3 regions of the Cupriavidus sp. HPC(L) genome follow, and region 1 is predicted to be linked to each of the others. Evidence: predicted binding sites of a transcription regulator. Region 1 holds the regulator's gene; each other region holds the start of a gene.
The links. Region 1 encodes LexA, which represses DNA repair genes until DNA is damaged. Its sites were predicted from a motif close to ACTGTATNNNNATACAGT; they were not measured.
Positions count from the first base shown of each region.

Region 2: the regulator LexA is predicted to act here: its motif matches at 1,608-1,625, upstream of B551_RS13525 (putative DNA modification/repair radical SAM protein).
Region 3: the regulator LexA is predicted to act here: its motif matches at 846-863, upstream of B551_RS18820 (ATP-dependent helicase).

Region 1 covers NZ_AMPR02000444.1:69,470-79,521, forward strand. The annotation lists gene B551_RS22090 (hypothetical protein) at 1-430, shown strand, start outside; gene B551_RS26295 (hypothetical protein) at 431-709, opposite strand; gene B551_RS22095 (glycoside hydrolase family 104 protein) at 960-1,466, shown strand; gene B551_RS25270 (hypothetical protein) at 1,484-1,825, shown strand; gene B551_RS22105 (hypothetical protein) at 1,881-2,243, shown strand; gene B551_RS22110 (hypothetical protein) at 2,413-2,811, shown strand; gene B551_RS22115 (hypothetical protein) at 2,958-3,824, opposite strand; gene B551_RS22120 (SOS response-associated peptidase) at 3,821-4,477, opposite strand; gene B551_RS22125 (hypothetical protein) at 4,756-5,382, opposite strand; gene B551_RS22130 (DUF2188 domain-containing protein) at 5,385-5,609, opposite strand; gene B551_RS25400 (hypothetical protein) at 5,670-5,984, opposite strand; gene B551_RS26300 (hypothetical protein) at 6,295-6,444, opposite strand; gene B551_RS26770 (hypothetical protein) at 6,643-6,816, opposite strand; gene lexA (transcriptional repressor LexA) at 6,939-7,595, opposite strand; gene B551_RS22145 (asparaginase) at 7,870-8,865, shown strand; gene rpsF (30S ribosomal protein S6) at 9,012-9,386, shown strand; gene priB (primosomal replication protein N) at 9,452-9,751, shown strand; gene rpsR (30S ribosomal protein S18) at 9,755-10,033, shown strand.
Region 2 covers NZ_AMPR02000223.1:27,772-37,823, forward strand. The annotation lists gene B551_RS13520 (UdgX family uracil-DNA binding protein) at 1-388, opposite strand, end outside; gene B551_RS13525 (putative DNA modification/repair radical SAM protein) at 385-1,596, opposite strand; gene B551_RS13530 (SOS response-associated peptidase family protein) at 1,725-2,708, shown strand; gene B551_RS13535 (Fic family protein) at 2,751-4,277, opposite strand; gene B551_RS13540 (VWA domain-containing protein) at 4,528-5,607, opposite strand; gene B551_RS13545 (S1C family serine protease) at 5,677-6,636, shown strand; gene B551_RS13550 (MoxR family ATPase) at 6,671-7,684, shown strand; gene B551_RS13555 (DUF58 domain-containing protein) at 7,662-8,717, shown strand; gene B551_RS13560 (VWA domain-containing protein) at 8,705-9,847, shown strand; gene B551_RS13565 (GntR family transcriptional regulator) at 9,875-10,052, opposite strand, start outside.
Region 3 covers NZ_AMPR02000421.1:11-10,062, forward strand. The annotation lists gene B551_RS18815 (TlpA disulfide reductase family protein) at 28-573, shown strand; gene B551_RS18820 (ATP-dependent helicase) at 904-3,021, shown strand; gene B551_RS18825 (ferredoxin) at 3,267-3,587, shown strand; gene B551_RS18830 (alpha/beta hydrolase) at 3,676-4,320, shown strand; gene B551_RS18835 (D-alanyl-D-alanine carboxypeptidase family protein) at 4,435-5,640, shown strand; gene B551_RS18840 (DUF493 family protein) at 5,664-5,954, shown strand; gene B551_RS18845 (class I SAM-dependent rRNA methyltransferase) at 6,081-7,283, shown strand; gene B551_RS18850 (nitronate monooxygenase family protein) at 7,608-8,585, shown strand; gene B551_RS18855 (YbaN family protein) at 8,697-9,119, shown strand; gene B551_RS18860 (phenylacetate--CoA ligase family protein) at 9,142-10,052, opposite strand, start outside.

The DNA of each region.
Region 1 (10,052 bases):
TCCGGGGACGGCGATTCGCGTCTATCTGTTCGACCGCCCGACCGCACCAACGAGCGGCTGGGGGATCAGGGTGCGCGATGGAAATGGAGCGATCACGTTCGATTCGGGCTACTCGTACATGCGCTTGGATGGCGTGTACACAACCGACTCAGTGAACCCGCCGAAGACATGGACGCTACCAGCTGGCAAGCAGTACGCCGTAGTGCAAGGCGGGATGATCTATAGCGAGTTCTGGCTGTCCCCAGAGCCCCCCACAGATCCGAACGCTCGAGGAGACATCATCACGGAAGTCAGTGGAGTGAAGCTCCAGGGCAACATCATGGAGGCCTTCTACTACATCGAGCACGTGATCCCGAGCCAGCCCTTCTACAACGGCGCGTACGGCGGGATTGCCTCGTATCTGCTCGTCGACGTGACGAACATGGGATAGCTATTCGCTGCCGATCTTGAACGACCTGCCGCCGAGGGAACGAATGCGAAGGATCTCCGCGTCCTTAGCCGCTTTGTCGGCCTGGATCATGCGAGCGCGAGCATCTGCGCAGCTTGCCGATTTCGCTTCCAGGCATTCGTAATAGGCCTTGCCAGCGCTGCGGGCGATTTGCGCTGGATCGTTCGGGTTTGGCTCCATGGGGCGAGGCGCGTAGGAACCGCAGGCGCAGAGCGTGGCTGCAACCAGCGTTGCAGGCACAAGCGTGAAGATGCCTTTCATTGTGACCCTCGGTGTTTCTCGTTTTGGTGTTCTCGGCCTAAGCCGGCACCGTCATGGTACTGACGGCGCAGCGATGAAGCACCCCACCATCGTGGGATGCAGACGCGTCTGCAGTCATTCATCAGAGGCGTCTGCAGGATCGTAGTGAGAGGCAAGGCGGTTTACAAGCGACACGAGTCGCACGGTATCGCCGCAATCGTTTTTCATCCGAGCCCGCCATGCGCGGGCATTTTTCGTTTCTGGAGCCTCAATGCCATTCACTGATCCGGACCAGCTACCGGGCGGCAAGAACATGGCCGCCTTCCTCGACATGCTGGCGTACAGCGAAGGAACGTCGACGGTGGCCGGCAGCGACGACGGCTACAACGTGAACGTCGGCGGCAAGCTGTTCACCGGCTACGACCGGCACCCGCGCATCGTGGTGCCGACGCGCTGGGGCCTGAGCAACGCCGCCGGCCGCTACCAGATCATGGCGGCCGTGCCGGGGAAGATCCGGACCGACACGTGGGACTGGGCGAGCCGCGCCTGCGGCGTAGCCGACTTTACCCCGCGATCGCAGGACATCGTCGCTGCCTACTTGGTCAAGCGCCGTGGCGGGCTGCCCGACCTGCTGGCCGGCCGGTTCGCCGAGGCCGTGCGCAAGTGCCGGCAGGAATGGGCCAGCCTGCCCGGCGCCGGCTACGGCCAGCGCGAACACCGGCTGGAGACGTTGCGGGACGTCTACGTGGCGCACGGCGGTACCGACATCGAGGCGTAAGCCCACTGGAAAGGACGATGGATCTGAACGCGATGGTGGACGTGCCGGGGGGCGCGAGCGGGGCATTCGGGGCGATTCTGGCCGCGATCGGCGGGGCGATCTGGCTGGTCAGGAAGGTCTGGCGATCTGACCGCGTTGAAGGGGCGCGCAGCCAGGCCGAGACCGACATCATCGAGCGGCTGCAGGATCTGCTCGACAAGGCGAATGCTCGCGCTGACCTCGCCGAGCAGCGGGCGGACACCGCCTACAAGGAGCGCAACGACCTGCTGCGCGAGATCGGCGACCTGAAACGAACGATCGCCGAGCTGACCGCGGAGGTCCGCCACCTCAAGGAGAAGCTGGATGAGAAGGGTACGTGACTGGCTGCGCCGGCATCGAGATACGTTCCGTCGGGTAGCTCACGCGCTCGAGGCCGTGACGATCGTGCTGGTGATCGCCATGGGCGGAGGCGTCGGCGGCTATGCGTTGGCGCAATGGCAGGCCCGGGACGTGATCGTGCAAATGCGATCCGATCATGCGGCGGAGATCGAGCGGCTTCAGGGCACGTTTGCCAAGACGCTGCAGGCCTTGGCGCCGCAGCTCGGCGACATCGCTGAGACAGCGTCGGCGGCGGCCGGCGCGGCAGCCCAAGCGGCGGAGACATCGGCGCAGGCGGCGCGCACCGTCAAACAGCAGGCGACGCGCGCCAAGCCAGAGCCGCTCTCCGAGGCGGAGCGATCGCGCCTCAACGGCGCGATCGAGGCTGCAAACCGGAAGATGAAGGAGGGCGCCAGGTGAGGGCGATTCTGTTTTGTCTGCTGCTGGCGGGTTGCGCTACGGCGCCGCCGGCGGAGCGCGAGGGCTGCCCGCCGCTGCCAACGATCAAGCGTGGCGCCGGCCGGGATGCGTTGCTGGCTCACATCGACACGACGGCGAAGCTGTACGCCGAATGCGGGACGAGGAAACGATGATCCGGGCTACTGCCATTCGAGCCGTTGCGGCCGGCGTGCCGTGGCGCGCGGTAGCCGCGGCGGTGCTGGTCAGCGCGGCATTCGGTGCCGGCTGGACGGTGAACGGCTGGCGAAAGGATGCCGAGATCGCGGAACTGAATGCCACGCGGGCGGAGACGGATCTCTCCGCCGCCAGGCAAGCGCTGGGCGAGTTCAAGACGGCCAGCGCTGACATCCGAGCCCGGGCCGACGAGTACCGTGGCATCACGACGGAGCTGGACGCCGCGGCCAGCGCCATCCGGAAGGAACTGAAGAATGCGAAGCCTTTGCCTGCTGATTGCCGCCCTGACGATTTCCGGGTGCGCAAGCTGTCCGACGCCGTCGACGCTGCCAAGCGAGCCGCCGCCACTCGATAGCGCGCTGGCGGCTCCATGCGTGGTACCGGACGCGCCGACGGTGGCCGACTACGACGTCTGGCAGGACTGGATGACCGTGGTGCTTGCTGCGCTTGGCGACTGTGCGGCGCGGCATCGGAAGACTGTGGAGGCGTGGGCCGGCTGATCTAAGCCCCATCAGCAGGCGACTCTGCCTCTTCGGCTTGCTCAAGTTCTCTCAAGGATCTCTCAAGAGCATCAAACAGTGGTGCTGCCGGGCATGCCGCAATGATCCGGCGCTCTGGCCACCATGCGCTCTGAATGCCGATCAGCTTGACGAGGTATGTATCGTCGGTGTTCTTGACGAGGGAAAACAACGGGCCGCCGCTCATACCTGCGATATTAAGAGTGTTGTCTTCTGGCCTCGACGACTCATATAGCTGTCCGTACAGGCGCGGCGCGTCTTTCGGGTTAGGCCAGTCCTCTGGCTCTTGTTCCAGTGGTTTTATGACGATTCCGGTGTACTCCTTCGTCACCATGTCCGCCGTGTGATGATCTACGATAGTTTGCGCGGGAACGCCGCATAAGACCCAGTAATCTGCTCGTTCAAACGGGTCGTCCAATTTTCGGACGTCGATTGCCCGAATTCCGTTGCTCTGGAGTCCCAGCTTGGTGAGGTCGCTGAGGAGAATTAATGCATAGTCGAGCCCATATTCCTCGTGAGTTACCAGGTGGATGTCTCGCGTGAAATCGGGAGAGAAGGGTAGGGGCAGACGGCCCGGCGGCGCCTGGATCGCCGAATCGTCGATTACCCAGTTCCGTAAATCTTGACCTGCAGAGAGCAAGCTCCGTATCTCTTCAATACAGTGCCCAGCAGTGCAGATGCACCAGTGCCCGCGAATTTCCACAATGAAGCCTGAGTACGTCAGTCTTTGGGCAACCTCTCGTTGCCCAATGATCTCTACGCTCGAGAGGTTCTCGCAGTTGAAAGTGACCAAATACTTTGCGAACACATCCGGCAAAGTGTCGCCGAATAGTGGGTGATTCTCGTTCATAGCGTATGGGCTTTCGGTTCAGTAAGTTTTTGCACAGGAGCAGGCTCCGCCTCCATCCTCTCCGCCGGATACAGCCCCAAGAAGCTGCGCGCCACCTCGGTGTCTCGGCACCGCAGCCAATCGTCCCACCCCTCCCGCGGCACGATCACGATCGACCGTTTCTCCTTCCCGGGCGCATGCATCCGTTTCATGGTGGGGTGCTGCTCGGCGTTGACGGTCAGCATGGTGAACGAAAACATGCCGTCCGGCCAATCCCTCCAAAGTCCGGCAACGGCAAACGTCGGCTCGTCCTTGAGCCAGATCCGATAGCGCACCGACTTCGGGCCATGCTCGTAGTTCGGCTCGTAGAAGCTCTCCATCGGCACCAGGCAGAGCTGGCCGGTCTTCCACGGTCCGGAGAAGGTCCGACGCTCCCCGATGGTCTCTGACCGCGCGTTGGTGGTGTCGAACCGCTTCACGCCTGGCGGGATCCGGTCCTTCGGGACCATGCGGAAGTTCGCCAGCACGCAATCTCGCTCGCCGTCGGCGTTGGATCGAATGATGGGCGCCAGATAGTCGGGCCACGTCTCGGGCTTCCAGTCTAGCGATGGCGGCACGACGCCGTAGACATCGCGCAGTAGTTGCTTCTGTGTCGGTCGATAGTTGTTGCACATTGCCAGTCACAGAAGATGGAGATCGCGCATGGCCTGCTCGATTGGCTTGATCCAACGATCTGGACATGGCTTCTTCCTAGCCCCAACTCTCCGCGACGGCCTCATTGGCAATCCATTGATTTCTTTCACATGGGCGATCCAGCAGGTTTGTGCCGTGATGCCATGCCGCCGTTTCACTAGCTCCTGAATTCTCGAGTACTCGGCCATGTCCGCCTCCACGTTGCGAAGGCAAATGCTATATAAGCCGCCGGCCGCATGTCACGAAGAATTTAGTTGCTCTACCGTCTGAACCGCTCCGCGGGGATCGCCCCGGGACGCTTCACTTTGACCCAGTCGGGTGATCGCCGCCCGGCGGCATACGCGCTGCCAGCGCGCTTGGCCACGATGCCCTCCAGCTGCAGCGTCAGCGCTTGCTGGTATAGCCAGTCGCCGTCTTCGACCCAGTCGACGAAGAGCAGAGTGTCCGGGCAGCAGTCGAGGATCTTCCGGAGGGCGGCCTTGCGCTTCTCGATCGGCTGGCCACGGATGTCTCGGCCGCCATTGACTAGCAGGTCGAAGACGCAGTAGGCCACGTGGTGCGAGCCGGGCGGCTTGCCGCGGCGCGCCGATCGACGGTGCAGCAGCTCGAAGTCGCTCCGGCCGTGCTCGTCCAGAACGCAGACCTCGCCGTCGAAGATGCAGCCGGCCTTCAGGTTGCCGACGGCGGCTGCGACTTCCGGATACCAGGCGGTGGCGTCGTGCCCGTTGCGGGACTTAAGGCGCGCCGGCTTGCTGGCCGCGAGCAGCCGGTAGCCGTCGTACTTGATCTCGAAGTGCCAGTCGCCCGGGGGGACGGCACGGCGTTCCTCGAGCAGCATCGGGGAGAGCTCGGCCAGCGTAGGGGCAGGCGGCCGAGCGGTGGCCACGGCTACCCCTTGATGTCGCGGGGGTCGTTGCCGAAGCTGTTGCGCTCCCGGATTCGGCCATCCCGGCCGTGGATGAACAGTTCGACCTTTGCCTGCTTCGCCTGCTCGGCCGCCTGCCGAATGGCTTCTTCCTGGGACGGATAATGTACGTTGGTCCGGCCCGATCCCTCTACCTCGATCGCCCATCCGTCGCCGTCGGCCGGCACGACGTGAATATTCCCTGCCATGGTCGCCTCCTATGCGTGTCACTTCCGTTGTATGCACGGGGCGGCCGCGGCGGTATAGGGCTACGTCTGACCGGCGTCAGAATCCCAGGCGCCGTGCACCGGTTCCGCCCGATAGGCTGACCAGAACATGTGGGAGCTCTTGTGGTGGCGCGAGGTCCTCCGCTCAAAGAAGATCCGGACGCGACCCTGGTATTCGGTGTCGATCTCCGCCTCGGCGTGCTCGGGGCCGGTGCGGGTGGGCGGGGGGAGGGTCTGCATGGCCTCTGCGATCTTGTGGCCGCCGACATAGGTCAGGATGCCAGTCTGAGGCGACGCGCGCGGGGTAGGGTTGGCGGAAGGGACTGAGCAGCCGTTGGCTAGTTTGCTGTTGCCCATGATGCACTCTACGTATACTGTATGGATATACAGTATAGGGTCGCGGGCAGGTCGTGAAAAGGCCTTTGTTCTCGTGGGAATAGCAGCCCGGAAAGCCGCATGCAGCCGTGCTCGAATTTCGATCAGTATTCCCACGAGCTACCCGGAAAGCCGCTCCGAATAAGGCTTGATGCCTCAGATTGTGATTCCTGTCGTCGTGGGTTCGAGTCCCATCAGCCACCCCAAGATCCCATGCAAACAGCCGCTCATCGAGCGGCTGTTTTGCTTTGTGCCGAGACAACGGGCTGGCGGGCGAGGGCGCTCGTGGTCTTCAGACCAACCGAGCAGCGGCTTTGGTGATCGTCCACCCGACACCGACACACAGCGCGATCCAACCGGCTGCAATCAGTGCGACGTCGTGCCAGTTCATGGTGCGGCGACCGGGACGAAGCAGCTTGATGGTGTCGTCTGACGAAGGCATGGCCGTCTCCTTCGAAAAGCATGGGAAAAGGCTAGGCCAAGCTTCGACGAATTCACGGTCCGAGTTGTAAAGGTTTGTTGCGATGCGCGAGAAGCGTCGCTTGTCGCCGGACCGCCGTATCTCACGCTTCGCGCAAGCGTGCTCTCACACCTTCAACGCAGTCGATCTTGTCGCAGCGGTCCCACGAGCGAGACTTGCTCACGCGTTCAGCTTCACGCCCGGCTGATCGAGTTCGAGCATCCGGCAGATCGCGGCCATGCTGCCGACCATCGTGCGGCGCTGCGCGCCCTGATAGATGCGGACACCTTTGGACTGGCGGAACGGCGTCGGCTTGACGGGGTAGCGGGTCAGGGAGCGGTCGGCTTGCAGCATGGTGGTCCTCTTCGGTAAGGCGTCAGCGGAAGTCTTGCGGCAACACGGGGCCCTGCGGCTCGTGCGGCTGCATGACTGAGTTGGCGCCAAGGCGGCGGCGCCTGCCGGATTGCTTGGTTGCGCTAGAAACCGGACTGGCGGATCAGTCCGACCGCGATGCCCTCGAGCGAGAATTCCTCGCGTCCGGGCTTCACGATGATGTTGGCGAAGTCGGGGTTCTCGGCGATCAGCTCGATCGCATCGCCGCGGTGCTTGAGCCGTTTGACGGTCACGTCCTCGCCGATACGGGCCACCACGATCTTGCCGTTGGCCGCGTCCTGCGCGCGTTTGACCGCCAGCAGGTCACCATCGAAGATGCCGGCATCGCGCATGCTCATGCCGCGCACGCGCAGCAGGTAATCGGGGCGTTCGTCGAAGACCGAGGCGTCGACCTGGTATTGGCGGTCGATGTGCTCGGCTGCCAGGATCGGGCTACCCGCGGCGACGCGGCCGACCAGCGGCAGCGTCAGCTGCATCACGCCGGCCATCGGCAGCGAGAACTGGTCCGGCATTTCGGAGTCGCTGCGATTGACCTTGAGCCGGATGCCGCGCGAAGCGCCGGGGGTCAGCTCGATCACGCCCTTGCGAGCCAGCGCGCGCAGATGTTCTTCGGCCGAATTCGGCGACGAGAAGCCGAATTCCGCAGCGATCTCGGCGCGGGTCGGCGGAATGCCGGTCTGCCGGATGGTGTTGCGGATCAGGTCGAAGATCTGCTGCTGCCGGGGTGTCAGAGTCGCCATGGCTTGTCCGTGTTGTTGTATCCGGTGGCGGTCCGGTCGTCGCCGCAAGCCGTGAGGCGCGCGGGGAGGGAGCATCGGGGACCGCCATGTGCAACACTGTACGTTTGAACAGTGTGCTGTGATTTTATACAGTATCGGTCGAAGTGCAAGAGGAATTTGCATCGTCGTCCACTTTCGGCTGCGTACGGTCCGACCGCGGGGCAGGGCAAGACCGTAGGGGAGTGCCCTGTCCCGGCGGGTACAATCGCCGCCTGTTTACGAACATCTCGTGCCCATGACCCTGCCTCGCGTAATCGTTCTCGCCACCGGCGGCACCATCGCCGGTTCCTCGTCCAGCGCCGCCAGCAGCGCCCGCTATCAGGCGGCGACAGTGCCGGTATCGGCGCTGCTCGACGCGGTGCCGGCGCTCAAGGATGTCGCGCGGATCGAGGCCGAGCAGGTCGCGCAGGTCGACAGCAAGGACATGTCGTTCGGCCTGTGGGCGCGGCTGGCGGCGCGGGTCCACCATTGGTCCGCGCAGGACGACGTGGCCGGCATTGTCATCACGCACGGCACCGATTCGCTGGAAGAGACGGCGATGCTGCTGCACCTGGCGGGCGTGGCCAGCGTGCCGGTGGTGCTGACCGCCGCGATGCGGCCGGCGACCTCGCTGTCGGCCGATGGGCCGCTGAATCTGCTCGATGCCGTCCGCGTCGCGGCGCATCCGGAGGCGGCGGGCAAAGGCGTGCTGGTGGTGGTCAATCAGGAGATCCACGCCGGGCGCGACGCGGTCAAGGCGCATACCTCGGCCGTCGATGCGTTCGCTTCGCCGGGCGCCGGGCCGATCGGGCTGGTGCAGGATGCGCTGGTGCGCTTCACGCGCGCGCCGCTGCGGCTGCCGCGTCAGGCCTTGCCGCTGCCGCAGCAGTGGCCGGCGGTTGAAATCGTCGCCAGCTACGCGGAGCCGGGTCGCGTGGTGGTCGATGCGCTGGTGGCCGGCGGCGTGCGCGGCGTGGTAGTCGCGGCCGCCGGCAATGGATCGATCCACGAGACGCTGGTGGCCGCGCTCGCCGATGCGGCGCGGGCCGGTGTCGCGGTGGTGCGCAGCACGCGCACCGGCGCCGGTAATGTGATCGCGCCGGCTCAGCCTAATCCTGCCGCGGGGGCCTTCGTGTCCGCTGGCGACCTGAATCCGTACAAGGCCCGGGTGGCGTTGCTGCTGGCGCTTGGCGCAGAGCCGGTCCTGGGCGGCGATCCGGTTCGGCTGCAACAGTTCTTCGCGCAGATCTGAAGGAGCGTCTGGCCCGCACAATCGCCAATCCAGCCCTGAATCCATCCGGCTTGCCGTCGTGGCCGTTCCGGGCTATACTCGCCGGCTATTTAACCCTTGCTGCACCGGACTTGACGCCCGGGCGGCTTATCCCAAAAGGAGCGTCAATGCGTCATTACGAAATCGTATTCATCGTCCATCCGGACCAGAGCGAGCAAGTGCCGGCCATGATCGAGCGTTACAAGACGCTGGTCACGTCGCAGAACGGCCAGGTGCATCGCGTGGAAGACTGGGGCCGTCGTCAACTGGCCTACATGATCCAGAAGCTGGCCAAGGCTCACTACGTTTGCCTGAACATCGAGTGCGGCAAGGACACGCTGGCTGAACTCGAACACGCGTTCAAGTTCAACGACGCCGTGCTGCGCCACCTGATCGTCCAGACGAAGAAGGCCGAAACGGCCCCGTCGCCGATGATGAAGGAAGTCCAGCGCGAAGAAGCCCGCAAGGCTTCGCAGCAAACCAGCGAAGGCCAGGCCGCCTGAGTGCGGTCTGCTGTGTGCGGTTCGCTCCGGCATGACCGGGGCGGCATGCGAGGGGCGGTGGCGCGATGAACCAGCTGAGGCTGCACGCCACCCTCGTCGAGCGCGACGCGTTGCGCTATACGCCGGCCGGTATCCCCGTCGTCAATTGCCTGTTGCAATACGGCGGCGAGGTGGTCGAAGCGCAGACGCCGCGGCAGGTCGAGTTCGCGATCGCCGCGATGGGCGTCGGTCCGGTCGGCCAGCACCTCGAGCGTACGCCGCTCGGCACGGTGCTCGACTGCGAAGGCTTTCTCGCCCGCAAGCACCGCAACAGCAAGGCTCTCGTCTTTCACATCACTGGATGTAAAGCATTCGTAAAGGATTGAACCATGGCATTCGTCAAACGTGACAACAAGAACAAGAAGCGCTTCCAGCAGCAGAACCCGCTGTTCAAGCGCAAGCGCTTCTGCCGCTTCACCGTGGCCGGCGTCGAACAGATCGACTACAAGGATCTGGACACGCTGAAGGACTTCATCGGCGACAACGGCAAGATCACGCCGGCTCGTCTGACCGGCACCAAGGCGCACTATCAGCGTCAGCTCGACACGGCAATCAAGCGCGCCCGCTTCCTGGCGCTGCTGCCGTACACCGACCTGCACAAGAACTGATCGCCTGGTCGCTAAGGAG
Region 2 (10,052 bases), on a different contig from region 1:
TCGCGCCGTCTTCGTCGGCGGGCGAGGCCACCGCGCGATCGCCCTGGCACCATCGCCACAGCACCCGATAGAGGAAGGCCCAGCGTTGCGGCGAGCGGTAGCGCGCGGCTTGCTGCAGCAGGGCGGCCAACGCCTTCGATACGCGGATCGCCGGGGCGGCGCCGGCGGTGTCCTGGCGCTGCGCCGACGGCTCGCCATCGCCGGAAGGTGGCGCGGCGTCGGCATCGAGCAGCCTCAGCTGTTCCGTTCCCGTGCACGCTGCGGAACCGCGCTCCACCCAGGTGACGGCCTCTGGCGGCCAGCCGGCCGCCAGCGCGCGCAAGGCCTGCGCACGCCAGCCCGCGTAGCCGCCGTCGACCACCAGTACCGGCGAGCTGGCGCCGCTCATAGCAGCGCCAGCTGCACGGGCGGCGCGGCCAGCGCCCGCCGCAACTGCTCCGAAGGCCGGTCCGCCTGCGCCGGCCGGTAGTCCTGCACCACGATGAACGGTTTGATCTTGTCCATCGCGCAGCGCAGCCGCACCAGGTCTTGATAACGGATCGCGCGCGAGCGGCGCAGCTCCACCAGCCGCTTCGCATTGCGCATGCCGATGCCGGGCACGCGGGCGATCAAGGCCTGCGGCGCACGGTTCAGGTCGACCGGAAACGACTCGCGATGCGCCAGCGCCCAGGCCAGCTTCGGGTCGATGTCGAGCGGGAGGTCGCCGGCGGACTGGAACAGCTCCTCGGCCTGAAAGCCGTAGCCGCGCATCAGGAAATCCGCCTGATACAGGCGATGCTCGCGCAGCAGCGGCGGCGCCTGCGCGGGGAGGCCGGAGGGACTGTCGGGAATCGGGCTGAACGCCGAGTAATACACGCGCTTCAGCTTGTAGGCGCCGTACAGCGTCTGCGCGGTCTGCAGGATCGTGCGGTCATCGGCCTCGTCCGCGCCGACGATCATCTGCGTGCTTTGGCCGGCCGGCGCGCGGCCCGGCGCGGACTTGTCGCTCTCCGCCTCTTCCTGGGCGAGCCGGATCGACCCCATGGCGCGCTTGATCGTATGCGCATTCTTCTCCGGCGCCAGCCGCTGCAGGCCGCCGTCGGTGGGCAGCTCGATGTTGACGCTGAGCCGGTCCGCATACTGGCCCGCCTGCGTGATCAGCCGGGGATCGGCGTCCGGAATCGTCTTCAGGTGGATATAGCCGCGGAACTGGTGTTCCTCGCGCAGCGAGCGCGCCACCTGGACCAGCTGCTCCATCGTGTAGTCGGCGCTGCGGATAATGCCGGAGCTGAGGAAGAGGCCGTCGATATAGTTGCGCCGGTAAAAGTCCAGCGTCAGATCGACGACCTCGCGCGGCGAAAAGCGGGCCCGCGGGACGTTGCTCGAGCGCCGGTTGACGCAGTACTGGCAGTCGTACTGGCAGAAGTTGGTCAGCAGGATCTTGAGCAGTGAAACACAGCGCCCATCGGGCGTGAAGCTGTGGCAGATGCCGGCCCCGGTACTGGCGCCCAGCCCGCCCTTGCCGAGCGAATCCCGTTTCGGTGCGCCGCTGCTGGCGCAGGAGGCGTCGTATTTGGCCGCGTCCGCCAGGATCTCCAGCTTGGTGAGCAGTTCCATCGGGAAACCATACTGTATGAATGTACAGTATTATAGGCGGGATCGAGCTGCCTCGGCTCAATACCGATGTCCGCTCCCTGCGATGGCTGCGACGATGGTGTACTCGTGAGCGCCAAAGGGAGAGTCCGATGTGCTACGCCGCGCAGATCAAGGCCGACTTCAGGAAGTTCACGCGCCAGTACGGCGCGGTGATGGGCCTTCGCCAGTTCTTCGAACTGTTCTGGCAAAAGCGCAAGGACCAGGAGTGGCAGAAGCTGCCCAAGGCGATGCGCGTCGCGTTCGCGCAGGGCGGCGGGGGAGGCGAGGAGGGCGACCCCGAAGAGCGCGAGCTGGCCGCGCTGATCGCCGCCGGCGACCGCGAACAAGCCAATGGGCTGGAAGCGGAGCTGTTCCGCCAGCGGGCGCGCCTGGCGGAGGCCGAGCGCGCGCTTGCCGGGCGGCCGACCCGCAAGGCGGAGAACGAGCAGCGCATCGCCGCCGACAAGATCGCCCGGCTGCAGCAGAACCTGGCCGACCTGCAACGCGCCACGCCCGCCCCGGAGGACGCGATGATCTTCCCGGGCTATTACGCGCCGGTGATGATCGAGGTGGACGGCCGGCGCACGATCGTGCCGATGCGCTACCGCTGCCGGCTTCCCGGCTGGGACGTGTCGATGGAAAGAAAAAAGCCCGGGACGTACAACGCACGCCGCGACAATCTCGAGACGGCATGGCGCCAACTGTTCGGCTACCGCCACGGCATCCTGCCGATCCGCGCCTTTCATGAACACGTGGCCCGGCATCGGCTCGAGCACCGCGAACTCGGTCCGGACGAGAAGGAGCAGAGCGTCGTGCTGGAGTTCCGTCCCGATCCGCCGCAGGATCTGCTGATCGCCTGCCTGTGGTCGCGACACAAGGGCGAGGCCGGCGAACCGGACCTCTATTCGTTCGCGGCGATCACCGACGAGCCGCCGCCCGAAGTCGCCGCGGCCGGCCACGACCGTTGCGTCATTCCGATCAAGCCGCAGCACGTCGACGCGTGGCTCAACCCGGACCCTGCCAATCTGGCCGCGCTGTACGCGATCCTGGATGACCGCGAGCGGCCGTTCTTCGAGTATCGGCTGGCGGCTTAGTGGGGAGCGCCGTGGCCGCATGGCCGACGGGGATGGTGCGTATCAGCCTGACTGCCCGAAGGTGTTGAGGTATTCGTCGAACTCGTCCCGGACGATGCTTTCTATCCGTTCGACTTCATCGTGGGTCAGGTCTTCGAACAGCTTGCGCTTTCGCTTCGACAATTCTCCGTGGTTCTGCACGATGAGATCGATCAGGTTGGAAAGCCGCGACTGTGGCAGATCAAGCCAGCCTTCTATGCGCTCTAGACTGGCGTCGTAGGCTCGCAGGTATTGGATTTCCTGCGCCAGATCGTGCTCGACGCATTGCTCGATACACCTGAACACAAACTCGCACAACGCAGTCGCGTCGAACGACGCATACAGCCAATACGGTTGAGGCGACTTGATCAGAATCGTGTCGCTGTCGGCGTCCAATACGTAATTGAGCAGTGCGGTGCGCGGTGCCGAGTACGCCTTCAGCAAGCCGGCATAGGTGTCGATTTCCTTGAGCATGCGTGCAGATATGGGCAGGACGACGCCTTCCGGGGTGACCCCGGCCTGCCGGAGCAGGTGATGGATCAGGAAGCGGTGCAGACGCCCATTGCCATCGTAGAAGGGGTGAGCGAACACGAAGCCGAAAGATGCACAGGCAGCCACAACGATGGGATGGACAGTCCCTGTCTGAATCAGGCTGGCCACCTGCGAAATGCCTTCCATCATTGCGTCAAGTTGCTCGGGATTCGGAGGAATATAGTCCGCCATATTCCGCATGCGGCCACCGCGCGAAAGCCAGTTTTGCCTGTCGCGATACGAATACTCGCTACGCGGGCCCGAGATGATTTCGTTTTGCCATTCGCATAGCTGGTCCTCGGTCAAAGGTCCAGGTGCGCCGGCAAACTGAAGCAATCGACGGAATTTCGCCACGCGCTGGTTATCGGGCACCTCTCTCTCGATCGAGTATGTCGAACGGGTTTCGGCGAGATACAGATAATCGACGGCCCGGGCCAGCACCTCTGGCTCAAGGCGCTCAATCGCCGCGGCGACCTTGTCTGGCAGGTCAGACGCAATCCAGGCCGCGAGTTCGTCGGTGCGTCGCACCACCGGACAGAATGCAGGCGGTCCGAGATGGTTGTTCTGGACGCCGAACTGGGTATCGTTCTTGACGGGGCCGGTGATATACGCGCGTTCGTCGAGCGCCGGAATGCGGGGCGCGCCGGAAGGCACGTTGTAGTCGAACTGGGCTCCAGCCAACCATTTGGCGTAGAAACCGCTCAATCGGGCATAGCGCGACGTGGGCGCGGCTCGGAGCCATTCCTGCACGGCCGCGATGGCCTCCGGGTGCTCGAACAGTGCCGCCAGGACAGTCAGGTCCAACTGTTCCTTCTTCAGCGCAAAGAGAAGGTGATCGACGATCGAGTCGCCGCCGCGGTACCTGTTTCGCGGGTAAATCACACGAGTGGTGCCATCGGGGCCAGTGTGCCGAGTCAACACGCCTGTCTTGTCGGCCAGCTCGTACGTCGAGCGTAGCGGCGGCACGCGCAGATCGAACTTCTGGACCAGCGCCATGTAACCGAGTGATGTAAGTGCCATATTTTGCGATGCAACTTTGGGCGGTTTGCTCGCGGCAGCTTACCAAACCTTCTACTCGACTTACTAGAATATCTATTTTTTGCCCTCGGACTTACCGTTTCATCTATGGGGCGTCGTGCCCTCGAAGGTATCGGGCTTGACAAGACCTGATGGGACGGTGCCGTGCCAACTTACCAATTTCTCTACTCCCTTTACCAATTCATCTATAAAAGGTCCCGAGTCTTACCATTTCGTCTACACGACCCAGGCTTCAGCGCCGGAACCACAGCACCGACAGCACGCTCGCCGCCACCAGCAGCAGCACCGCGGCCCCGGCAAACAGCGCGCCGATCTCGGTCTCCCTGCGCTCCAGCGCAAACCGCGTGCTGAGCTGGCGATAGACCTGGCTCAGGTCGGCCTCGGAGCCTGCGTGGAAGTATTCGCCGCCGGTGAGCTTTGCCACCGCCCGCAAGGCCGGTTCGTCCAGCTGCATGTAGTAAGACATGGTCGAACCGCTGGCGGCCCCGCCATCCTGCGAGCCGAAGCCGACCGTATAGACGCGAACGCCGCGCTCGGCGGCCATGCGGGCCGCGATGACCGGATCGGGGCCGGTGGTGCGGCGGCCATCGCTGAGCAGTATTACCGCGCCGTGCCGATAGGAGCCGGGCTCCGCCGCAGGCCGGTCGTCGCGCCTGGCGCGCTTTTCGCGATTGCGTGCGGCCTCGGCGGCCGCCGATTCGTCCAACGATCGGCCCTGGTTCTCCATCAGCTCCGATGCGCTGCCGAACAGCACGGACTCCAGGTCGATGCCATCGTCCGGGAACAGCACGGCAAGCGCTTCGATCAGGCCGCTTCCGGTCGCGGTGCCGCGCTGGAGCTGGAAGCGCTCGATCGCCTCGAGCATGTCCTGCCGGTTGTCGGTCGGGCTGAGCACCACCGAGGCCGTCGCCGCGAATGACACGATGCCAAGCCGCACGTTGGCCGGCAGCCCGGTGACCAGATTGGTGGCGGCCTGCTGGGCCGCGCTGAGGCGGGTCGGTGCGACGTCGGTCGCCTCCATGCTGCGCGAGACGTCCATCGCGAGCACCAGCGTGATGGTGTCGGCCGGCAGCGTGATGGTCGCACTGGGACGCGCGCAGGCGAGCAACGCGGTACCGAGCGACAGCAGGAAGAGCAGGGGAGGGAGGTGGCGCCTAAGCCATTGCCTCGGACCGAGCGCCGCGCGCGGCAGCGCGAGACTGGCGTACAGCAGGGCGGCCTTTCTGCGCCGGGCGAGCACGTAGAAGTAAGCCGCTGCCAGCACGGGGAGCACGAGCAGCAGCCAGAGCATTTGAGGCCAGAGAAACTGCATGCCCTGCTCCTTGGCGCGTGGTTAAGAACGATGGTACTGTAGTTTCCGACGCGTGAACTCGAGGCAGCGATGAAACGGGTGACGATCTACGGAACAGCCTTGGCGGCGATCGCACTCGTCTTCGCCGCGGGCGTCGGCTCCGCCTGGCTGCTGCAGCCGAAACAGCGGGCGCTGACGCAATCCGACATCGATTCCGCCGTGCTCCACACGCTGCACAACAAGGATCTGCCGTCGCGCGCCGCGCGCGCCGCCGAGGCGATCCGCCAGTCGGTGGTCGAGGTCCGCAGCTATCCGGCCGCCGAAGCCCCCCCGGCAAAATCGCGTGCCGACAAGGCCGGGCGCGATCGTCCCGGCAAGCCGCCCGAATCGTCCGCCCCCGCCAAACGCCCGCCCCGCGACGAAACCGCCAAGGGCAAATCGCCAGGAACGCCCGGCACGCCCGGCACCCCGGGTCCCCACGCAGAGAAGGGCGCGCCGGAAGCCTTGCCCGACGGCCGGCACATCGGCACTGGCGTGGTCGTCACCGAGAGCGGCGTGATCCTGACCAACTACCACGTGGTCGCCGGCGCCCGCCGCGTCGAGGTCCGGTTCCACGACGGGCATACGGCCGAGGCGACCGTGCTGCAGGCCGTGCCGGAAAAGGACCTCGCGATCCTGCAGCCCAGATCGATTCCCGACGACCTGCCGCCGGCGACGCTCGGCTCCAGCCGCGAACTGGCGCCGGGCAGCGAAGTGGTCGCGGTCGGCTTTCCGTTCGGCATCGGCCCGTCGGTGACGGCCGGCGTGGTGTCGGGGCTCGACCGCCAGTTCGTATCTCCCGACGAGAAACAGCAGCTGGACAAGCTGATCCAGTTCGACGCCGCCGCCAATCCAGGCAACTCGGGCGGGCCGCTGGTCAACATGAAGGGCGAGGTGGTCGGCATCGTTACCGCCATCCTCAATCCCAACCAGAGCGGCAATTTCCTCGGCATCGGTTTTGCCATCACGATCGAAAGCGCGGGCGGTTCCGTCGGCGCTTCGCCCTTCTAGCCTTCCAGACCTTCCAGATCGGAGCGACAGGCCCATGAACGACCAAGCCCGGGACGCCATCGAGACCGCCAACCTGATGGAACGCCTGCTGTACGAGGTCAAGCGCGTGGTGGTGGGACAGGACCACTTTCTCGAACGGGTGCTGGTGGCGATTCTTGCCGGCGGCCATCTGCTGGTGGAGGGCGTGCCCGGGCTGGCGAAGACGCTGACCGTCAACACGCTGGCCAGAACCATGCGCGGAACGTTCAAGCGGATCCAGTTCACGCCGGACTTGCTGCCCGCCGATCTGGTCGGCACGCGGATGTATCACCAGGGCACCGGCGAGTTCTCCACGGTGCGCGGGCCGGTCTTCGCCAACCTGCTGCTGGCCGACGAGATCAACCGCGCGCCGGCCAAGGTGCAGAGCGCCCTGCTCGAGGTGATGCAGGAAAAGCAGGTGACCATCGCCGGCGAGACCCACCGGGTGCCGATGCCCTTCCTGGTCATGGCTACGCAAAACCCGATCGAGACCGAGGGCACCTATCCGCTGCCGGAGGCGCAGGTCGACCGCTTCATGATGAAGGTGCTGGTCGGCTATCCGAGCGAGGACGAGGAGGTCGTGATCGTCAATCGCGTCACCGGTCCGCGGATCGACGTAAGCCCGGTCGCCACGCCCGAGCAGCTGGCCGAGCTGCAGCAGGAATGCCGCAACGTCTATGTCGATCCGGGACTGATCCAGTACGCGGTGCGCGTGGTGTCGGCCACGCGCCGGCCGGCCAGCTACGGGCTCGACGATCTGGACCGCTACGTGACCTTCGGTGCCAGTCCGCGCGCGACGATCGGCCTGATCGAAGGCGCGCGTGCGCTGGCGCTGCTGCGCGGCCGGCACTATGCGGTGCCGGAAGACGTCATCGACCTGGTGCCGGACGTGTTGCGCCACCGGCTGTCGCTGTCCTACGAGGCCATGTCCGACGGCGTCACCGCCGATGCGTTGATCGGCCGCATCGTGCAGGCGATGCCGGTGCCCGAGCGTCCGCTGGAATCCCATGTTCGGGCGGCTGCGCGCTAGGCGCCGGTCCGGCCCGGACCCCGCCTCCGACAAGGCCACCACGCGGGGCGCGCCGCGCGGGGTCGCCGCCAGCCGTACCGACGCCTTGCTGCGCCGGATGGAATGGACCGTCGTGCGGCGCCTCGACGGCATGCTGCAGGGCGACTACCGGACGCTGTTTCGCGGCTTCGGACTGGACCTGGCCGACCTGCGCGAGTACCAGGCCGGCGACGACGTCCGCCACATCGACTGGAACGTGACCGCGCGGCTGCAGACGCCGCATGTGCGCATGTTCCAGGAGGATCGCGAGATCGCGGTCTGGTTTCTGCTCGATCTGAGCGGCTCCGTCGAGTTCGGCTCGGGCGAGGTCCGCAAGCGCGATCTGCTGAGCGACTTCACCACCGTGATGGCGCTGCTGCTGACGCGCTATGGCAACCGCGTCGGCGCCGTGCTCTACAACGGCGCGGCCGACATGACGGCGTCGGTGGTGCCGGCGCGCGCCGGTCGCCGGCAACTGCTGCATCTGCTCGACCGCATGCATGCGACGCCCGCCGCCTCGCCCGGCCACACCCGGCTGCGCGGGCTGCTCGACCATGCGCGGGCGGTGGCCCGGCGCCGCTCGGTGCTGTTCGTCGTCTCGGATTTCATCAGCGACCCGGGCTGGCAGGCTTCGCTGGCGATGCTGGCCAGGCGTCATGAGGTCATCGCTGTACGGCTGGTCGATCCACTGGAGCAAGCCTTGCCCGATCTGGGTTTGCTGGTGCTGCAGGACGCCGAGACCGGCGAGCAGATGTTCGTCGATACGCACGATCCGGCCTTTCGCAAGCGCTTCCTCGCGGCCGCGCAAGCGCGCGAGGAAGAACTGCGGCTGGGCTTCGCGCGCGCCGGCGTCGATTGCCTGACGCTGTCGACCGACGCCCGCCTGGACCTGGCGCTGCTGGACTTTTCGCGGCAGCGCCGTCACCGGCAGGGCACGGTGAAGGGGACGGCGAAGGGGACGGTGAAGGGCGCATCGAAGGCGGCAGTGAAGCAGGGGGCCGCATGGACGGCGTAAGCGAGGCGATCAGCCGGCTTCCCGCCATCAGCTTCCTGTGGCCCAGGATGCTGTGGTTGCTCGCGCTGATTCCATTGCTGGCCCTGGCCTACTTGTGGCTGGACGCGCGCCGCCAGCGCACGGCGGTCCACTATCCGGCGCTGAAGACGGTCGGCTTCGCCAACCGCAGTGTCGCGGGCTGGCGCCGGCACGTGTCCCCGGTGCTGATCCTGCTTGCGCTGACGGCATTGATCGTTGCGATCTCCCGCCCGCATGCGCTGATGGTGCTGCCGTCCCGCATCGAGACCGTGATGCTGATCATCGACCTGTCGGGCAGCATGCGCGCGAAGGACGTTCAACCGAACCGGCTGCGCGCCGCTCAGCACGCCGCCAAAGGGTTGCTGGAGGCCAAGCCTGCGGGCGTCAGCGTTGGCCTTGTGGCGATGGCGGGGACATCGGCCGTCGCCCAGGCGCCGAGCCGCAGGAAGCAGGACGTAGCCACGGCGATCGACCGCTTGCAGCCGCAGGGCGGCACCGCGCTGGGCAACGGGCTGCTGATCGCGCTGACGGCGCTGCGCCCGCAGGCGACCGAGGATGCCGCGCGCCTGATGGAGGGCGACGCCTCGCCGCTGAAAAAGCGCGGTCCACCGGGCACCCCGTTCGGCGCGCCGGGTCCGGCGCAGGCAGGGCCGCAGGCAGGGGCGCAGGGGGCAGCGAATTCCGCCGACCCCGAGGCCCCCGCTGGTCCGGGGTCCTATGCGGCCGGCGCGATCGTCGTGTTCTCCGATGGGGAAAGCAACGCCGGTCCGACCGCGGTGCAGGCCGCCGAACTGGCGGCCACCTACGGCGTGCGCGTCTTTACCGTGGGCGTGGGCACGACCCAGGGCGTCGTACTGTCCGCCGACGGCTGGTCGGCGCGCGTCAAGCTGGACGAGGCGGTACTGAAGGAGGTCGCCAATATCACCGGGGCCGAATACTTCCGGCTCGAGGATGCCGCCAGGCTGAAACAGGTCTATCGCGCGATCAACGCGAAGCTGACGCTCGGCAAGACCGAGCAGGCGGAAATCACCGCGCTGTTCGCCGCGCTCGGCGCGGTGCTGGCCGCCGGCGCGGCGCTGCTGTCGCTGTGGTGGTTCGGGCGCGTGATGTAGCGGCGCGGCTGCGCCATCGGCGCAACCTCAGCGCCCCTTGAAGATCGGATGCCGGGCGCAGGCCGACAGCACGATGCGCTCGGACTGCACCAGATAGTCGTTCAGCGCCGTCGCGCACTCGGCAAGCTTGCCCGACTCGAACAGCTGCAGGATCTGCTGGTTCATCTCGACGTAAGGGCCGTGCAGGAATTCCGGATCTTGCAGC
Region 3 (10,052 bases), on a different contig from region 1:
GTTTCTCCCTCCTTCGGTCGGCCCATCATGACTTCGTCCGCCTCCCAACCGGAACGTCCCGCCTCTGCCCGCAAGCGCTGGCCGCTGGTCGCGGGCCTGCTGGTACTGGTCCTGCTCGGCTGGTTAGGCTACCGCGCGTTGACCCCGGCCCGGCACGCGCCGCAAGCGACCTTCGTGCTGCTGTCCGGCGAGCGCGTCAGCACCGCGCAGCTGCAGGGCAAGGTCTATATGGTCAACTTCTGGGCCACCAGCTGCACCACCTGCGTCAAGGAGATGCCGGACATGGTGCGCACCTATCAGCAGTTCAAGGACAAGGGCCTCGAGTTCGTCGCCGTGGCGATGAGCTATGACCCGCCGATGTACGTGACCAATTTCACCGAGACGCGCAAGCTGCCGTTCAAGGTCGCGCTCGATTCGGACGGCTCCGCGGCCAAGGCCTTCGGCGACGTGCAGCTGACGCCGACCACCTTCGTGGTGGACAAGGACGGGCGCATCCTGAAGCGCTATGTCGGCGAGCCGGAATGGGACAGCCTGCACAAGCTGCTGGACGAGGCACTGGGCAAGGCGGTTTGATGCGCTGACTGGGAAGGGGCGGCCGCGGTATGCCGGCGCCGCTTGCCCTCTCCCCAACCCTCTCCCGCAAACGGGAGAGGGAGAACCCAGTAGGCATTCGGCAAGGCTCTCGCGAAGGCGGGCGAGATAGCTGGCCGCAGGCGTTCGACAAGGCTGCCGGCTTGCTCCTCTCGCCCGCTCGCGAGAGGGGCCGGGGGAGAGGGCAACTCCGGCGCTACCACGCCAAAAGCGCCCCTCTCGCCCCTTCAACCATCCCCCGCTTGCCCAACACATCTGTATGGATATACAGTCTGCGGCGAACATTTCCGGTTTTCGCCCTCGCTCGCCACTGTGTCCGTCGCTCTCGCTCCTGCACCCGCCGCCGCCCCGGCCGACCCGGCCGATCCGGTCGACTATCTCGCCGCGCTCAATCCCGAGCAGCGTGAAGCGGTCGAGCACCCGACCGACCAGCCGCTGCTGATCATCGCCGGCGCGGGCTCGGGCAAGACCAATACGCTGGCGCACCGCGTCGCGCACCTGCTGCTGGGCGGCGCCGATCCGCGGCGCATCCTGCTGCTGACGTTCTCGCGGCGCGCCGCGGTCGAGATGGGCCGGCGCGTCGAGCGCATCGTCGACCAGGCCTTCGCCGCCCGCAACGGCGCCACGTCGTCGGCCAATCCTGGCCGCGCGGCGCTGCAATGGGCCGGCACCTTCCACGCGATCGGCGCGCGGCTGCTGCGCGAATACGCGGAGACGCTGGGCCTGTCGCCCTCGTTCACGATCAGCGACCGCGGCGATTCGGCCGACCTGATCAACGTGGTGCGGCACGACCTCGGCCTGTCGGCGCAGAACGCCCGCTTTCCGCGCAAGGAAACCTGCCTGGCGATCTATTCGCGCGTGGTCAACACGCAGTTGCCGCTCGAAGAGGTGCTGCAGCGCCAGTTCCCGCGCTACGCGATGTGGGTCGACGCGCTGCGCACGCTATTCGCCGGCTATGTCGAGGCCAAGCAGAAGCAGCAGGTGCTCGACTACGACGACCTGCTGCTGTACTGGGCACAGGCGCTGGCCGAGCCGGCGCTGGCGCGCGACATGGGCGAGCGCTTCGACCACGTGCTGGTCGACGAATACCAGGACACCAATGCGCTGCAGGCGGCGATCCTGCTGTCGCTCAAGCCCGACGGCCGCGGCCTGACCGTGGTCGGCGACGATGCGCAATCGATCTACGCGTTCCGCGGCGCCACCGTACGCAACATCCTCGACTTCCCGCACCGCTTCTCGCCACCGGCGGGACAGGTCACGCTGTCGCGCAACTACCGCTCGACGCAGCCGATCCTGGCCGCGGCCAACGCGGTGATCGGGCTGGCGGCCGAGCGCTTCACCAAGGACCTGTGGTCGGACCGCGCCAGCGCCGAGAAGCCCGGCGTGGTGGTGGTCAACGACGAGACCGAGCAGGCGCGCTTCGTGGTCGAGCGGATTCTCGCGCGGCGCGAGGAAGGGCTGGCGCTGATGGCGCAGGCGGTGCTGTTCCGTGCCGCCGACCACAGCGCGCAGCTCGAACTGGAGCTGGTCCGCCGCAACATTCCGTTCGTCAAGTTCGGCGGACTCAAATTCCTCGAGTCGACCCACGTCAAGGACATGCTGGCGGCGCTGCGCTGGCTCGAGAATCCGCGCGACCGCATGGCGGGCTTTCGCACGCTGCAGCTGATGCCGGGCGTCGGGCCCAAGACCGCGGCGCGCGTGCTCGACGGGCTGGAGCTCGCCAGCGATCCGCTGTTCGCACTGGAATCGTTCGAAGCGCCGCCGGCGGCCGCCGAGGCATGGACCGAACTGGTCGCGCTGGCGCGCGAGGCGATGGCCCCCGCGGCGGCATGGCCGGTCGACTTCGAACGCGTGCTGCGCTGGTACGAGCCGCATCTGGAACGGTTGCACGACGATGCCGCCGCGCGCGCCGCCGACCTGCAGCAGTTGGCGCGCATCGCCGCGACCTACGGCTCGCGCGAACGCTTCCTGACCGAGCTGACGCTGGACCCGCCCGATGCCTCCAGCGACGAATCGGGCGTGCCGCTGCGCGACGAGGACTATCTGATCCTGTCGACGATCCATTCGGCCAAGGGCCAGGAGTGGAAGGCGGTCTACGTGCTGAACGCGGTCGACGGCTGCCTGCCGTCGGATCTCGCCACCGGCACCACCGAGGAGATCGAGGAAGAGCGCCGGCTGCTCTATGTCGCGATGACGCGCGCACGCGACCATCTCGATATCGTGGTGCCGCAGCGCTTCTACGTGCATCAGCAGCCCGGCATGGGCGACCGCCACGTGTATGCGTCGCGCACGCGCTTCCTGCCCAATCGCGTGATGCCGCATTTCCACAGCCGCGCGTGGCCGCCGCCTCCGCCGGTCGACGCGGCGCCCCAGCGCGCGTCGCTGCCGGCGGTCGACCTGGCCGCGCGGATGCGCAATATGTGGCGATGAGCCGGCCGTAGGGGCCGTAGCGCGGGCGTAGCCTGCGGACACCCGTTACGCCGGGCCTGCGACGCGGGCGTCGGACCGGCGCTTGTTGTGCGCCATAGCTAACTCCCGCCACGGCGGCGCCCTGCAGACGCCGCCATGCGGTCGAAACGGCCCCCGGCTCGCCGTATAATTCCGAGCTTCCCACCGTTCCGACCGGCGCCCAGCCGCCCGCGCGGCCCAGCCGAGCGTGCCGCGCCCTCCCACGCATGAGCAGCTACTACCAGCACCACGTCTTCTTCTGCCTGAATCAGCGCGAGCCGGGCGAAAACTGCTGCGCCAACCACAACGCCAAGGCGATGCAGGAATACGCCAAGAAGCGCTGCAAGGAGCTGGGCATCGCCGGCGGCGAGGGCCGCGTGCGGATCAACAAGGCGGGCTGCCTGAACCGCTGTGAACTCGGTCCGGTACTGGTGGTCTACCCGGAGGCCGTTTGGTACACATTCGTCGACGAGCAGGACATCGACGAAATCATCGACAGCCATCTGATCCACGGCAAGCCGGTCGAACGCCTGATGGTGGATCGCTGAGCGCCGCGCTCGGACCGCATCCGTCGCCATCCCGCTGCCAGCCGCCGCCCACGCTCCCTTTCGTTCCCGGATTTCCGCCCTTCCTGCCATGAACGCGCATACCCAGGTACTCACCGTTGCCGGACCCGCCGGCGCGATCGACGTGTCGGTCGACCTGCCGCAGGCCGCCCCGGTGCGCGGCCTTGCGCTGGTCGGCCACCCGCATCCGCTGTTCGGCGGCACCAAGGACAACAAGGTCGCGCAGACGCTGGCCCGTGCCTTCGTGCAGCTGGGCTACGCCACCGTGCGGCCGAACTTCCGCGGCGTCGGCGGCACCGCCGGCGAGCACGACAACGGCCAGGGCGAGCAGGACGATCTGCTGGCGGTGATCGACTGGATGCGCCAGCAGCGCGACTGGTCCGCCGACGCGGCCACGCTGCCGCTGGCGCTGGCCGGCTTCTCGTTCGGCAGCTTCGTCGTCAGCCATGTGGCGCGGCGCCTCGCCGAGGCCGGCACGCCGGCCGAACGGCTGGCGATGGTCGGCACCGCGGCCTCGCGCTGGCAGGTCGCCGACGTTCCCGCCGACACCATCGTGATCCACGGCGAGCAGGACGAGACCGTGCCGCTCGCCAGCGTGCTCGACTGGGCGCGGCCGCAGGAGCTGCCGGTCACGGTGATTCCCGGCGCCGACCATTTCTTCCATCGCAAGCTGCATCTGATCAAGCAGCTCGTCGTCAATGCGTGGCAGCGCTGAGCCCGGGCATTGAGCGGGCGGCCACGGCGATCCGTGGCCGCCGCTCCATGCCCCGCCGCCACGTCCGCGTGGCGGCGCGACGCTGCCCTTTCTTTCTTGTCGGAACCTGAAAACATGTTCAATCAAGCTTCGCCGCTGTTCTCCCACCGCATCGCCCATACCCTGCTGGCCAGCGCCGCCGTGCTCGCGCTCGCCAGCGCACCGCTGACGGTGCGCGCGCAGGCCGTGCCGATGCCGCAGGTGGCAGCCAAGGCGTGGATGCTCTACGACGTCACCAGCGGGCAGGCGCTCGGCTCGCAGAATGCCGACGCCCGCATCGAGCCGGCTTCGCTGACCAAGATCATGACCGCCTACCTGGCCTTCCAGGCGCTGAAGGAAAAGCGGCTGACGCTGGACCAGGCCGTGGTGCCGACCAATGTCGTTCTGAAGGTCAAGAGCGACGAGTCGCGCATGTTCATCGAGCCGAACAAGCCGGTCACGGTGCAGGACCTGCTGATGGGCCTGATCGTGCAGTCGGGCAACGACGCCGCGCTGGCACTGGCCGAGGCCGTTGGCGGCTCCGAGGAAGGCTTCGTCGCGATGATGAACCGCGAGGCCCAGCGCATGGGCATGAAGAGCACGCACTTCACGAATACCGACGGCATTCCCGACCCGAACCACTACACCACCGCGGCCGATCTGGCGATCCTGACGACGCGCCTGATCCAGGACTTCCCCGAGTACTACGGCATGTACTCGCAAAAGGAGTTCACCTATAACAAGATCAAGCAGCCCAACCGCAACCGCCTGCTGTACATCGATTCGACCGTGGACGGCGTCAAGACCGGCCACACCCGCTCGGCGGGCTACTGCCTGATTTCCTCGGCCAAGCGCCCGCTGGCCAACGTGCCGAACGGCTCGCGCCGCCTGATCTCGATCGTGATCGGCACCACCAGCGAACAGGTCCGCACCCAGGAAAGCCTGAAGGTGCTGAACTACGGCTTCCAGTTCTTCGACACGCTGCGCCTCTACGACAAGGGCCAGGTACTGGCCACGCCGGACATCTACAAGGGCAGCAACGACACCATCAAGATCGGCGTCCGCGACGAGACCTACGTCACCGTGCCCAAGGGCACCGCGGGCCGTCTGAAGCCGGTGCTGGAGCGGCAGGAGCTGCTGGTGGCGCCGATCTCGGCCGGCCAGCAGGTCGGCACCGTCAAGCTGATGGACGGCACCACCAAGGTGGCGGAATTCCCGGTGGTCGCGCTGGAGGAGGTGCCGGAGGCCGGCTTCTTCGGCCGCATCTGGGACACCATCCGCCTGTGGTTCAAGCGCAAGTAACAAGCAACAAGGAGGCCGCCGCCATGAGCGCCGACAACACCGACAACGGGTCCGACCGGCCTTCGCTGATCGAGTACCCGAGCGATTTCCCCATCAAGGTGATGGGCGCGATGCAGGATGGCTTCGCCGAGGCCATCGTCACGCTGGTGCAGGAATTCGATCCGGGCTTCCACGCCGGCAAGATGGAGATGCGCCCGTCGCGCAACGGCAACTATCTTGGCCTGACCGTGACGGTCTGGGTCACCAGCCGCGAGCAGCTCGACGACCTGTATCGCGCGCTGACCGCGCATCCGATGGTCAAGGTGGTGCTGTAACGCCTTCGGCCTTGGCCACTGCTGCCGCCCTCCCCCCCCCCGGCCCCTCTCCCGCAGGCGGGAGAGGGGAGCCACCCGCGCGGTGAATCTCGAGGCCGCCGATGCGCGGTCCCTCTTCCCTGAATCATGAATACCCTGACCCTGAAGCCCGGCAAGGAGAAGTCCCTGCTGCGCCGCCATCCCTGGATCTATGCGACCGGCGTCGACCGCGTCGAGGGCCGCGCCGAGCCAGGCGCCACCATCACCGTACGCGCCGCCGACGGCCGCTTTCTCGCCAAGGCCGCCTACAGTCCGCACTCGCAGATCCGCGCACGCGTCTGGACCTTCGACGAGAACGAGCCGGTCGACCATGCGCTGATCAAGCGCCGCGTCGCCGCGGCGGTCGCCCATCGCCGCCAGTGGGTCAGCGACAGCGACGCGGTGCGGCTGGTGTTCGGCGAGGCCGACCGTCTGCCCGGGCTGGTGGTCGACTACTACGGCGCCGGGCGCGGCGCCGAGCAGGCGCAACTGGTCTGCCAGTTCAATGCCGCCGGCGTCGAGCAGTGGAAGGACGCGATCGTGCAGGCGCTGGTCAGGGAGACCGGTTGCCCCAACGTCTACGAGCGCTCCGACGCCGCGGTGCGCGAGCGCGAAGGGCTGGAGCTGGTGACCGGCGTGCTGGCCGGCGCCGACCCCGACCCCGAGCTGTCGGTGACCGAGCATGGCGTGCGCTACTACGTCGATGTCCGCAACGGCCACAAGACCGGCTTCTATGTCGACCAGCGCGACAACCGCAAGCTGGTCGGCGACCTCGCCGAAGGGCGCGAGGTGCTGAACTGCTTCTGCTACACCGGCGGCTTCTCGCTGGCGGCGCTGCGCGGCGGCGCGGCGTCGGTCGTGTCGATCGATTCGTCGGGCGAGGCGCTGAAGATTGCCGAGGGCAATGTCGCGCTGAACGGCTTCGATGCGGGCCGTGCGACGTGGCTCGACGCGGACGTGTTCAAGTCGCTGCGGCAGTTCCGCGCCGAGGGCCGGCAGTTCGACCTGATCGTGCTGGATCCGCCCAAGTTCGCGCCGTCGGCCCAGCATATCGACCGCGCCGCGCGCGCCTACAAGGAAATCAATCTGGTCGGCATGCAGCTGCTGCGGCCGGGCGGTCTGCTGTTCACCTATTCATGCTCGGGCGCGATCGGCATGGAGCTGTTTCACAAGATCGTGGCCGGCGCCGCCACCGACGCGCGCGTCGATGCGCGCATCCTGCAGCGGCTGTCGGCCGGCACCGACCATCCGATGCTGGCGGCCTTCCCCGAGGGCGAATATCTGAAGGGGCTGCTGCTGCAGCGGGTGTAGGCACGTCCGGGCGCAACCCGTTGCACCGACGCTTTTGCCGCTTCACCGAGACGTCACCGGGTCGTCCCCGGATCGTCATATTGCCGCTCTACCATGCCGTTGACGGTTCCGGCATTGGCAGGTGCCCGCCGTCGATGTATCAGTCTTCGTGGTAATTGCCCCGCCCCGGACGCGGGGCTTTTTTTTGGTTCATCGCCGATTACCGGGCGCTAGACTGGGGCCTCTACCGTTGCCCTACCGTCGCCTCGCGCAGCTTTCCTATAATCGAACGATCGTTCAAAAAAAGCCGGTGCCACGCATCGCTTCCGAGGTCCAGGAGACACCATGCCCGCCGCCAAACAGATTCCCGCCGCCCTGCAGAACCTGACGCTGCCCGTGATCGCGTCGCCGATGTTCATCGTCAGCTATCCCGAACTGGTGCTGGCGCAATGCAAGGCCGGCATCGTCGGTTCGTTTCCGGCGCTGAACGCGCGCCCGGCCGAGCTGCTCGACGAATGGCTGACGCAGATGCAGCAGGAACTGGCGGCGTTCCGCGCGGCCAACCCCGACGCCACGGTCGGGCCCATTGCGGTCAACCAGATCGTGCATGCGTCGAATGCCCGGCTGGAGCAGGACGTGCGCGTCTGCGTCGAGCACAAGGTGCCGATCTTCATCACCTCGCTGCGCGCGCCGGTCAAGGAGATGATCGACGCGGTGCACAGCTATGGCGGCATCGTGCTGCACGACGTGATCAACCTGCGCCATGCCGAGAAGGCGATCGAGGCCGGCGTCGACGGCCTGATCCTGGTCGCGGCCGGTGCCGGCGGGCATGCCGGCACGCTGTCGCCGTTCGCGCTGGTCGGCGAGGTGCGGCGCATCTTCGACGGCCCGATCGCGCTGTCGGGCTCGATCGCCACCGGGGACGCGGTGCTGGCGGCGCAGGCGATGGGCGCCGACTTCGCCTATGTCGGCACGCGCTTCATCGCTTCGCAGGAAGCGCATGCCAGCGAGGCCTACAAGCGCTCGATCACCGATGCGGCCGCCGCCGACATCGTCTACACCAACCTGTTCACCGGCGTGCACGGCAACTACATCCGCGAGAGCATCCTCAATTCGGGGCTCGATCCGGAAAACCTGCCGCAGGCCGACAAGAGCAAGATGGACTTCTCCAGCGGCAGCTCGAAGGCCAAGGCGTGGAAGGACATTTGGGGCGCGGGCCAGGGCGTCGGGCAGATCGACGCGATCCAGTCGGCCGGCGAGATTGTCGCGCGGATGAAGGCCGAGTACGATGCGGCCAAGGCACGCCTGTGCGCCGCCTGCTGACCGCCTCCGCCACCGCGGACGCGGTCGTCCCCGCAGACCGCTGGAGATTCCCCGCTGGATAAACCCCCTGTCGTCATTGCCGAGGTCCGGCGCAGCCGCCGCGAACGCCTGGTGCGCGCGGCCTGGGCCACGCTCGGCATCGTCTGCATGGTGCTGGCGGTGCTCGGCATCTTCCTGCCGGTGCTGCCCGCCACGCCGTTCGTGCTGCTGGCCGCGGCCTGCTTCGCGCGCGGCTCCGAACGCTTCCACGACTGGCTGATGAGCCATCCCCGGCTCGGGCCGATCGTGCACGACTGGCAGCGCCACCGCAGCATCCCGCTGCGCGCCAAGATCCTGGCGATCGGGATGATGTGGATCTCGCTGCCGACCACGGCCTGGCTGCTGCGCGCCAGGCCGGCATTCTCGATCGCGCTGCTGGCGATCGGCGTCGTGGCGACGGCCTATCTGCTGTACCTGCCGACCCGGCCGCGCGGCGGCTATGGGCCCGCATCGGCCGCGCCGCCGGCCGATCCGGAACCGCCGCGGCGCCGCTGAACGCGCGCCCCGTTGGACGCGCTCAGTCGTAGCTGCGCGCGTCCTCGATGACCTTGCCGTCCTGCGGCAGCGAACCGGCCGGCACGAACTTCACCTCGCCCTTGAGCCGCATCACGTCGCGCATCGACACGGCGATCGCATCGGCCAGCCCTTGATCGTCCCGCGTGGCGTCGCAATGCAGCGTCATCACGTCCGCGCCCGGCGCGCCGGTCACCACCAGCCGCACGGCGCGCAGCTCGGGATGGCGGCGCATCACCTCCCCGATCTGGCCCGGATGGACGAACATCCCCTTGACCTTGGTGGTCTGGTCGGCGCGGCCCAGCCAGCCGCGCAGCCGGATATTGGTGCGCCCGCAGGGGCTCGGCGTCGTCGACGAGCCCGGCACGACGGCGGACAGGTCGCCGGTGCCGAAGCGGATCAGCGGATAGTCCTCGTTGCCCAGCACCGTGACCACCACTTCGCCGACCTCACCCTCCGGCATCGGCCGCGTGCCACCCGGTTCGACGATCTCGACCAGCACGCCCTCGTCGACCACCCAGCCGTCGGCGCCCTCGCTCTCATAGGCGATCAGCCCGACATCGGCGGTGCCATACATCTGGTGCACCTTGATGCCGCGCTCGACGAACCACGCGCGCAGCGAAGGCGGCAGCGCCTCGCCCGACACCAGCGCCTTGGCCAGGCTGCATGGCTGGCCGAGCTCGGCGCCGCGTTCGAGCAGGATCTTCAGGAAGGACGGCGTGCCGGCGTAGGCCGCGGGCCGCAGCATCGACAGCGCCTGCACCTGCGATTCGGTCTGGCCGACGCCGGCCGGAAACACGCAGCAGCCCAGCCGGTGCGCACCGGTTTCCATCATCATGCCGGCCGGCGTGAAGTGATACGAGAAGGTGTTGTAGACCAGCTCGCCGCGGCGAAATCCTGCGGCGAACATCGCAC